2 regions of the Bradyrhizobium sp. UFLA03-84 genome follow, and region 2 is predicted to be linked to the other one. Evidence: riboswitches for the same ligand, from Rfam matches in the RefSeq annotation. Region 2 holds a riboswitch; the other holds the start of a gene.
What was found. A riboswitch is a leader RNA that binds a small molecule or an ion and turns the genes downstream of it on or off. The one in region 2 is predicted to bind glycine.
Positions count from the first base shown of each region.

Region 1: linked by a shared signal. The riboswitch ahead of gcvT (glycine cleavage system aminomethyltransferase GcvT) and the one ahead of CK489_RS33320 (D-amino acid dehydrogenase) in region 2 are both predicted to bind glycine.

Region 1 is NZ_NSJY01000017.1:293,421-297,997, reverse strand. Features, by position in the region: gene gcvH (glycine cleavage system protein GcvH) at 1-319, opposite strand, end outside; gene gcvT (glycine cleavage system aminomethyltransferase GcvT) at 339-1,484, opposite strand; glycine riboswitch at 1,624-1,718, opposite strand; gene alaS (alanine--tRNA ligase) at 1,920-4,577, shown strand, end outside.
Region 2 is NZ_NSJY01000017.1:144,813-149,389, reverse strand. Features, by position in the region: gene CK489_RS33330 (ArgE/DapE family deacylase) at 191-1,489, opposite strand; gene CK489_RS33325 (hypothetical protein) at 1,486-1,671, opposite strand; gene CK489_RS33320 (D-amino acid dehydrogenase) at 1,798-3,105, opposite strand; glycine riboswitch at 3,175-3,288, opposite strand; glycine riboswitch at 3,292-3,398, opposite strand; gene CK489_RS33315 (M20/M25/M40 family metallo-hydrolase) at 3,485-4,577, opposite strand, start outside.

The DNA of each region.
Region 1 (4,577 bases), 150 kb from region 2:
GCTCGCCCTTGTCCGCGATCCTCAACTTGAAGAACCAGGCCTTGCCGGCGGCATCCGAATTGACCAGCGCGGGCTCGGCCGCGAGCGCCTCGTTGACCTCGATCACCTCGCCGGTGATCGGCGCATAGACGTCGGAGGCAGCCTTGACGGATTCGACGACGGCGGCGGCTTCGGCCTTCTTCAGGCTGCGGCCGACCTTGGGCAGCTCGACGAACACGACGTCGCCGAGCTGCGACTGCGCGTAGTCGGTGATCCCGATCGTGGCGACGTCGCCCTCGATGCGGAGCCATTCGTGGTCGGACGTGTACAGCGTCGTCATAGGGTCGATCCTTCAGCGTTTAGCGTTTGTAGGTATTGGGGACGAAGGGCGTGGCGGCGACTTTCAGCGGCAGCCGCTGACCGCGCACCTCGGCGAAAACGGTGGTGCCGGCGGCGGAGAGGGCGGTCGGCAGATAGCCCATCGCAACCGGCGCATTGAGGCTCGGGCCGAAGCCGCCCGAGGTCACCTTGCCGATCTGTTCGGTCGAGGCGGCATCGGCGAACAGCAAGGCGCCTTCGCGCACCGGCGCGCGGCCGTCCGGCCTCAGGCCGACGCGGCGGCGCGATGCGCCTTGTGCGAATTGGGTGAGGATCTTGTCGGCGCCCGGAAAACCGCCGGCGCGGGCGCCGCCGCTGCGGCGAACCTTCTGCACCGACCATTCCAGCGCGCCTTCGACCGGCGTCGTCGTGGTGTCGATGTCATGGCCGTAGAGGCAGAGCCCGGCTTCCAGCCGCAGGCTGTCGCGCGCGCCGAGGCCGATCGGCAGCACGTCGGGATTGTCGAGCAGCGCAGTGACCAGGGCTTCGGCCTTGTCGGCCGGCACCGAAATCTCAAAACCGTCCTCGCCGGTGTAGCCGGAGCGTGAGACGAAACAGTCGATGTCGGCGACGCGACGCGGGCCGGCGTCCATGAATTTCATCGAACTGACATCTGCACAAAGTTTCGCCAGCGCCGATTCGGCTTTCGGCCCCTGCAGCGCGATCAGCGCGCGGTCGGCCAGCGACACGATCTCGCAGGTATCGGAGAGATGCGCGCGCAGATGCGCCTCGTCCTCGTCCTTGCAGGCGGCGTTGACCACCAGGAACAAATGATCGCCGAAATGCGCGACCATCAGGTCGTCGAGCAGGCCGCCGTCGTCGTTGGTGAACTGCGCGTAGCGCTGCCGCCCCGGCGCGATGCCGACGATGTCCTGCGGCACCAGCTTCTCCAGCGCGAGCGCCGCGTCGCCGACCTTGCCGGATTTGGCCTTCAGCACGAGCTGGCCCATGTGGGAGACGTCGAACAGACCGGCGTCCTTGCGGGTGTGAAGATGCTCCTTGAGCACGCCGGCCGTGTATTGCACCGGCATGTCGTAGCCGGCGAACGGCACCATCTTGGCGCCGCGCGCCAGATGCAGGGCGTGCAGCGGGGTCTGTTTCAGCGGGGAGTTTTCGTGCGCAAGCATCACAGGGCCCTCGCGGTTCCCGCGGGGACCCATTTCCCCTTGAGAAACCTGCAGAAAGCCCCATCTGTCGCTGTGCCTGAGAGTATTATCCCGTCGGCGGACGCATCGGGGAGAACCCCTGCGCCTCTTTCCAGATGTCAGACGTCACGCGGTCCTTTTGCCTGAGAGTTTCCGGGGCGGTTGCTCCTTCGGCGCCGGCCCAAAGCGGGACCGGTCTCTCCCGACGTGACGGGTAACAGGTAGGTAGAAAACACGGCGCCACCAAGACTGTCAACGCAGCTGCAGCAACTATCCCACGGGCTTTGTGCTGCCGCGGCAAGCCCATGATCCGCCTGCACAGTTTCTGGACACCGCAGCTGGCAATGTCTAAAAGCGTTCGGCCGGAAAATGACGCCTTTTTGCGGCTGGCCGGCCCCTTTTTCCGATTGGATGAACATGAGCAGCGTCAACGACATCAGGTCGACATTTCTGAACTTCTTCAAGGAGAACGGCCACGAGATCGTGGCGTCGTCGCCGCTGGTGCCGCGCAACGACCCGACCCTGATGTTCACCAATGCCGGCATGGTGCAGTTCAAGAACGTCTTCACCGGCGTCGAGAAGCGCGGCTATCAGCGCGCCACGACGTCGCAGAAATGCGTGCGCGCCGGCGGCAAGCATAACGACCTCGACAATGTCGGCTACACCGCGCGCCATCTCACCTTCTTCGAGATGCTCGGCAACTTCTCGTTCGGCGACTACTTCAAGGAGCGCGCGATCGAGCTCGCCTGGAATCTGATCACCAGGGATTTCGGGCTGAAGAAGGACAAGCTGCTCGTCACCGTCTACCACACCGACGACGAGGCGGCCGGCTACTGGAAGAAGATTGCGGGCTTCTCGGACGACCGCATCATCCGCATCCCGACCTCGGATAATTTCTGGGCGATGGGCGACACCGGTCCGTGCGGTCCGTGCTCCGAGATCTTCATCGACCGCGGCGAGCACATCTGGGGCGGACCTCCGGGCAGCCCGGAGGAGGACGGCGATCGCTTCCTCGAATTCTGGAACCTGGTGTTCATGCAGTACGAGCAGGTGACGAAGGAGGAGCGCGTGGCGCTGCCGCGTCCCTCGATCGACACCGGCATGGGCCTGGAGCGCATGGCGTGCATCCTGCAGGGCGTCGAGAGCGTGTTCGAGACCGATCTGTTCCGCCATCTGATCGATGCGGCCTCGTCGGCGCTCGGCCACGGGCCGAATGCGCAGAACGTCGCGTCGTATCGCGTCATCGCCGACCATCTGCGCTCGTCGGCGTTCCTGATCGCCGACGGCGTGCTGCCGTCGAACGAGGGCCGCGGCTACGTGCTGCGCCGGATCATGCGCCGCGCGATGCGCCACGCGCAGCTCCTAGGCGCGAGCGAGCCGCTGATGCATCGCCTCGTCTGGGCGTTGGTCCGCGAGATGGGCCAGGCCTATCCGGATCTGGTGCGCGCGGAGAAGCTGATCGAGGAGACGCTGCAGCTGGAAGAGACCCGCTTCCGCAAGACGCTGGTGCGCGGCCTGTCGATCCTCGACGAGAAGAGCGCCGGCCTCAAGAAGGGCGACATGTTCGACGGCGACACCGCGTTCACGCTGTACGACACCTACGGATTCCCGCTCGACCTGACGCAGGACGCGCTGAAGTCGCGCGGCATCAGCGTCGATCAGGCATCGTTCACCGACGCGATGAACCGCCAGCGCGAGAAGGCGCGTGCCTCGTGGGCAGGGAGCGGCGAGGCGGCGACCGAGACCATCTGGTTTCCGCTGCGCGAGAAGCTCGGCGCAACCGAATTCCTCGGCTACGAGACCGAGAGCGCGGAAGGCGCGGTGACGGCGCTGGTCAAGGACGGCGCCGAGGTCGATAGCCTCAAGGCCGGCGAGAGCGGCGCGATCGTGCTGAACCAGACGCCGTTCTATGCGGAGTCGGGCGGCCAGGTCGGCGATATCGGCGTGCTCACGGGCGAGGGCGTCAAGTTCCGCGTCACCGACATGCAGAAGAAGGCCGGCGATCTGTTCGTCCATGTCGGCACGGTGGAGCAGGGCACGTTGAAGGCCGGCACCGCGCTGCAGCTCGAGGTCGACCACGCCAGGCGTTCGTCGATCCGCGCCAACCATTCCGCGACGCATCTGCTGCACGAGGCGCTGCGCCAGGTGCTTGGCGATCACATCGCCCAGCGCGGCTCGCTGGTCGCGCCCGATCGCCTGCGTTTCGATTTCGTGCATCCGAAGCCGATCACGCCGGAAGAACTCGCCCGGGTCGAGGACATCGCCAACGATGTCGTGCTCGAGAATGACGAGGTGACGACCCGCGTCATGGCTGTCGACGACGCCCGCGAGGCCGGTGCACGCGCACTGTTCGGCGAGAAATACGGCGACGAGGTCCGCGTCGTCTCGATGGGCAAGAGCGCCCGCGAGCATGGCCAGAACGCGCTCGGCTGGTCGGTCGAGCTCTGCGGCGGCACCCATGTCCGCCGCACCGGCGACATCGGCCTGATCTCGGTGACCAGCGAGAGCGCTGTCGCCTCCGGCGTCCGCCGCATCGAGGCGCTGACCGGGCGTCACGCACGCAAGCACGCCAACGACACCATGGCGCTGGCGAAGACCGCGGCGGCCGAGCTGCGCACCACGATCGAAGACGTCCCGGCGCGCATCACCGCCCTGATGGAAGAGCGCAAGAAGCTCGAGCGCGATTTGTCTGACGCCCGCAAGAAGCTCGCGATGGGCGGCGGTAGTGGTGCGTCGAACGGCGCGGCCTCCGGGGTTCGCGAGGTCGGCAACGTCAAGCTGTTGGCGCGTGCGGTCGAAGGCGTCGAGACCAAGGATCTGAAGAGCCTGGTCGACGACGGCAAGAAGCAGATTGGCTCGGGCGTGGTCGCGATCGTCGGCGTCACCGAGGACGGCAAGGCCGGCATCGTGGTCGGCGTCACCGCCGATCTGACCTCGCGCTTCAACGCGGTCGAGCTGGTCCGCAAGGGCTCCGAGGTGCTCGGCGGCAAGGGCGGCGGCGGCCGCCCCGACATGGCGCAGGCCGGCGGGCCCGACGGCGCCAAGGCGGACGCCGCGCTGTCGGCGATCGAACAG
Region 2 (4,577 bases):
GTGTCTCATGCGCTTCTGCGTCTCGTCTCAAAGCCAGCGCGAACGTGATGAATTTGCAGGCAAATACTGTGCCAATGGCGACGTTATATCAAGGCGCGGTTCGGGCCGTTGGCGGCCTCCCTTGGTCTGATGCTGCTATTTCGAATTGCACTTGTCGTCATGTGCCACCGACCTGAAGCGACAAGTTCATTCACGCTCTCATCACGCCGCACCAGTTCGCGACGAACAGCGCGATGCTCTGTGTTGTCTTGCGAAGGCTGTCGAGCTCGACACGTTCGTTGAACGCATGCGGGCCGACACCGTAAGGTCCATAGCAAAGCGCAGGGATGCCGTAGTCGACACAGTAGTAGCGGGTGTCGTTGACGGCCGTCGACAGCCGCTCCTGCATCGGAGCCTGGAAGACGGAGTGATGGGCAGCCGACAGAGCCGCTTCCGCTTCGCTGCCGGGCTCGCACACCGCCGCGTCCGCCTGAAAGCCGCTCCACACGAGCTCGGCCGGATTGCCGGACAGGAACTCGTCGGCCTTGTGCGCCTCAGTCAGGCATTCCTCGATGCCGCGCATCGCCTGCCGCGGCGTTTCGCCCGGCAGCAGACCGAGCCGGCAATCCAGCTCGCACCAGGCCGCGGTCGAACTGGCCCAATCGCCGCCCTTGATGATCCCGACGTTGAACTTGATCGGGTTCTTGACGTTGCGGAACCAGCTGTTGTCGAGCGCCCGGGCATTGAGCGCCTTGGTGTAGTCCTGGAACGCGCGCACCAGATGCATCGCCGACAGGATGGCGCTCGACCCGGCCTCGGAATAGGCGACATGCACCGGCGTTCCGCGGACGCGCAGGCGGAACCAGACGGCGCCGACCTGGGCGCGCGTCAGCGTGTGTCCGGTCGGTTCGGGAATGAGGCAGGCGTCGGCGCGATAGCCGCGCATCAACGTCGACAATGCGCCGTTGCCGGTGCTCTCTTCCTCGGTCACGGTCTGCAGATGGATGCGCCCGGCCGGGGCATAGCCTGCGTCGCGGATCGCATCGAGCGCGAAGATCATTGCCGAGACGCCGGCCTTCATGTCTTGCGCGCCGCGCCCGAACATCCAGCCGTCCTGCACGGCGCCCGAGAACGGCGGCTGGTCCCAAAGGTCAGCGGGCCCTTCCGGCACCACGTCGATATGACCTTGCAGGATCAGGCTGCGGCCGCTGCCTTTGCTGTTGAGCGTCGCAACCACCTGCTGCGATCCGGCCAGATCGATGCCGTCCATCGGTGCAGCCTTCGGATGGCTCATCAGGTTGACGTCCGCAAGGCTGAACGCGTCGACGTCGTAGCGGCGCTTGGCGAATTGCTCGGCCAGCCAATGCTGCTGCGGCGCTTCGTGTCCGCGCAGGCTGCGGAATTGCACCATGCGCGACAGGAACGCGATCTGATCGTCGAAGTTTCGATCGACGGCCGCGCACAGCTCGGCGGCAATCTGATCCGGCTTGGTCAACGTCCCGGTTGTCATGTCGCGCCTTTCGTGGAGCCTTGAGCGTTGAGCGTTTCGGAAAGGCGGCGCAGTGAGCCGACGCGCGTGCCGGTGGCGAGGTTGCGTGTCGGTCGATCGAAGAGATTGCCGCCGGCACACATGCCGACCGGAATGCCGCGCCGGGCCGCATTGCCATGCGTGCCCGTGACCCCAATGCGCATTGTCCCCTCCCGCGCTGAAGCGCTTTTCCCCATTACGACGCTAATCGTTGTCACGCGACGATTCCCAGCGAATCCCGACTTGGACACACGCAAATACGCACATATTCTTCCTCTCCGGTCGGATAATTAGGGGAAAGCTGCGCGGGCAGGCTCGGTCGCACCGACCTGCGATGGCACCATTGAAGGCGTGTCGAGGTCGCGCCAGTCATCGATCGCACCCGCGATCATCTGTGCCGTCGCGGCCGACAGCGTCCAGCCGAGATGACCGTGGCCGGTGTTGTAGAACACGCCAGGAATCCGCCCCGCGCGCACCACCGGCATCATGTTCGGCATCATCGGGCGCAGGCCGGCCCATGGCATGACCTTCGAGGTGTCGATACCAGGAAAATGATGCCGCACCCAATCCACCAGCGGCTGGATGCGGTCGGCCCTGATATCGCGGTTGAAGCCGTTGAACTCGGCGGTGCCGGCGACGCGGAAGCGGTCGGCGCCGAGCCGGCTGGTGACGATTTTTGCTGCTTCATCGAGCAGGCTGACGGTTGGCGCTGCATCCCGGCTTTGCGGCGCATCGAGCTGCACGGTGATCGAGTAGCCCTTCACCGGATAGACGTTGACGCGGTCGTTGAGCAGGCTTGCGAAGTGGCGGCTTGCCACGCCGGCGCAAACGACAATTCCGTCCGCTTGAAGTTCATGTCGTGTCACGACATCAGCATCATGGGAGGCGGCATCGTTCCAGCCGATGCGGAAACCGCCGTAGCTGCGCGCGATGGTGTCGACATCGGCCTCATGGACGAAGGTCGCGCCGCGGCGGGCGCAGGCGTCGGCGAGGCCGCGCGTGAATTTGTGGATATCGCCGGTCGCATCCGAGGGCGTGAAGAAGCCGCCATAGCAGGCCGTCTGCAGCGCGGGTTCGATGCTGCGGATTTCGTCCGGCGTCACCGGCCGGCGGTCGAGCCCACCCTGTTGCAGCAACGTGTTGACGCGCAGGCCGGCCTCGAAGCCGGCCTTGTCGTGATAGACGTGAAGGATGCCGCGGCGCTCAAGATCGAAGGCGATGTTCTCGCGCTGTGCGATCGAGAACAGGTGCTTGCGCGCTTCGATTGCGAGCTTTGTGGTCTCGATGGTGTTGCTGCGATAGCGCGTGATGCCGCCGACGAACTCGCCGATCCACGAATATTTGTGCCAGCTCGGCTTCGGGTTCATCAGCAGCGGCGCGTCGCTTCGGAGCATCCAGCGCAGCCCCTTCAGAATGGTCGCGGCGCTGTTCCACACCTCCGCATTGCTGGCGGAAAGCTGTCCGCCGTTGGCGAACGAGGTTTCCATGGCGGCGTAGCGATGCCTGTCGAGGACAGTCACCCGGTAGCCGCGTTCGAGCAGGGCATAGGCCGTCGTTACGCCGGTGATGCCGGCGCCAATGATCGCAATGTGTCGCATGATGGTCTTCAGGCTCCCGTGTTGTTAGAGTCGCCGAACCGCCGGTGAAACCGGCTGTTTCAGCGCCCCATCTGTCACGGTACCTGAGAGCTTGATCCGCATCGGGCCTCGGCCAGATGCGAACTATCCCCTTCGGTGGACGTCACGGCCCTTGATGTGCGGTCGTGTCGTCTCTCTCCAGATCGTCCTGACGATACAGTCCTTTTGCCTGAGAGTTTCCGGGGCGGTTGCTCCGTCGGCGCCGAAGCTGACAACACGAATGTTGTCGCTCCGATCTCTCCCGCATCGTCGAGTTGGACGGCCGGACCGTAGGCGAAGCCTCAAAATTGGACAAGGCTAAATTTCGGTCCGGCAGTGCCAACGTGTTGTGCAGTGCAAATCAGTCCAGTGTCGCGAGCAGTGCCGCCATCAGGCGGCCGCGGTCGGCGAGACTGTCAACTTCAATGTGTTCGTTGAGCGTATGCGCATCGGCGCCGCGAACCCCGAGGCCGTCGAGGGTCGGGATGCCCATCGCGCCGGTGAAGTTGCCGTCCGATCCGCCGCCGGCGCTGCCGTGCGGCAGATCGAGGCCCATCGCCGCTGCGAGGCCTTTTGCCTTTTCATACAGCGCCATGGTGCCGGCATCCGGCTCCCACACCGGGCGGGTGACGCCGCGCGTTACCCTGAACGTCACGTCATTGGCGGTGCCCGACAGCGCCAGCATGCGCTCGACGCCGCGGTCGAGATCGGCCTGCCGCTTGGCCATGCTGAGCGCTTCGCCGGTGCAGGTCGTCGCGACGCAATTGACCCACTGGCCGCCGTGCACGATGCCGACCGAGAAGGTGCAGTCCTCGGTGGTCATGCCGTCGATGGCGATGATCTGCCGGGCCATTTCCCGGATCGCGGAACGGCCGGACGACAGCGTCGCGCCGGCATGGCTCGGCTTGCCGATGGCTTCGAGATTGAAGCGTGCGATCGCGTAGCGGCCGGTGACGACGCCGTTGTTGGGCCGGCCGGGCTCCGGCACCAGCACATATTTGTTGCGCGCGGCTTCGGCCTCGATGATGTCGCGCGTCGACGGCGTGCCGACCTCTTCATCGGGCGTGAACAGCACGGTGATCGGCAGCGGCGTGGTGAAGGAGGCGCGCGCCAATTGCCTGATCGCCTCGATCGACAAATAGTTGCCGCCCTTCATGTCGAAGATGCCCGGCCCGAAGCACTTGTTGCCTTCGCGCCGCCATTTCAGCTTCTCGATGGTGCCGACGGGGTGCACGGTGTCCAGGTGGCCGGCGATCAGGATGCCGGGCTGGCCTTGCTTCGGATGCGGAAAACGGGCGCGGACGCAGCCTGCGAAGCCCTGGCGTCCCGCGATGCGTTCGATCGTCGCACCCATGATCGCCATCTCGCGCGCGGCGAGATCGAGCATGCGCTCGACCGCGCGCGCGTCCCAGGTCGGGCTTTCGCATTCCACCCAGCTGCGCAGTCCCTGCAAC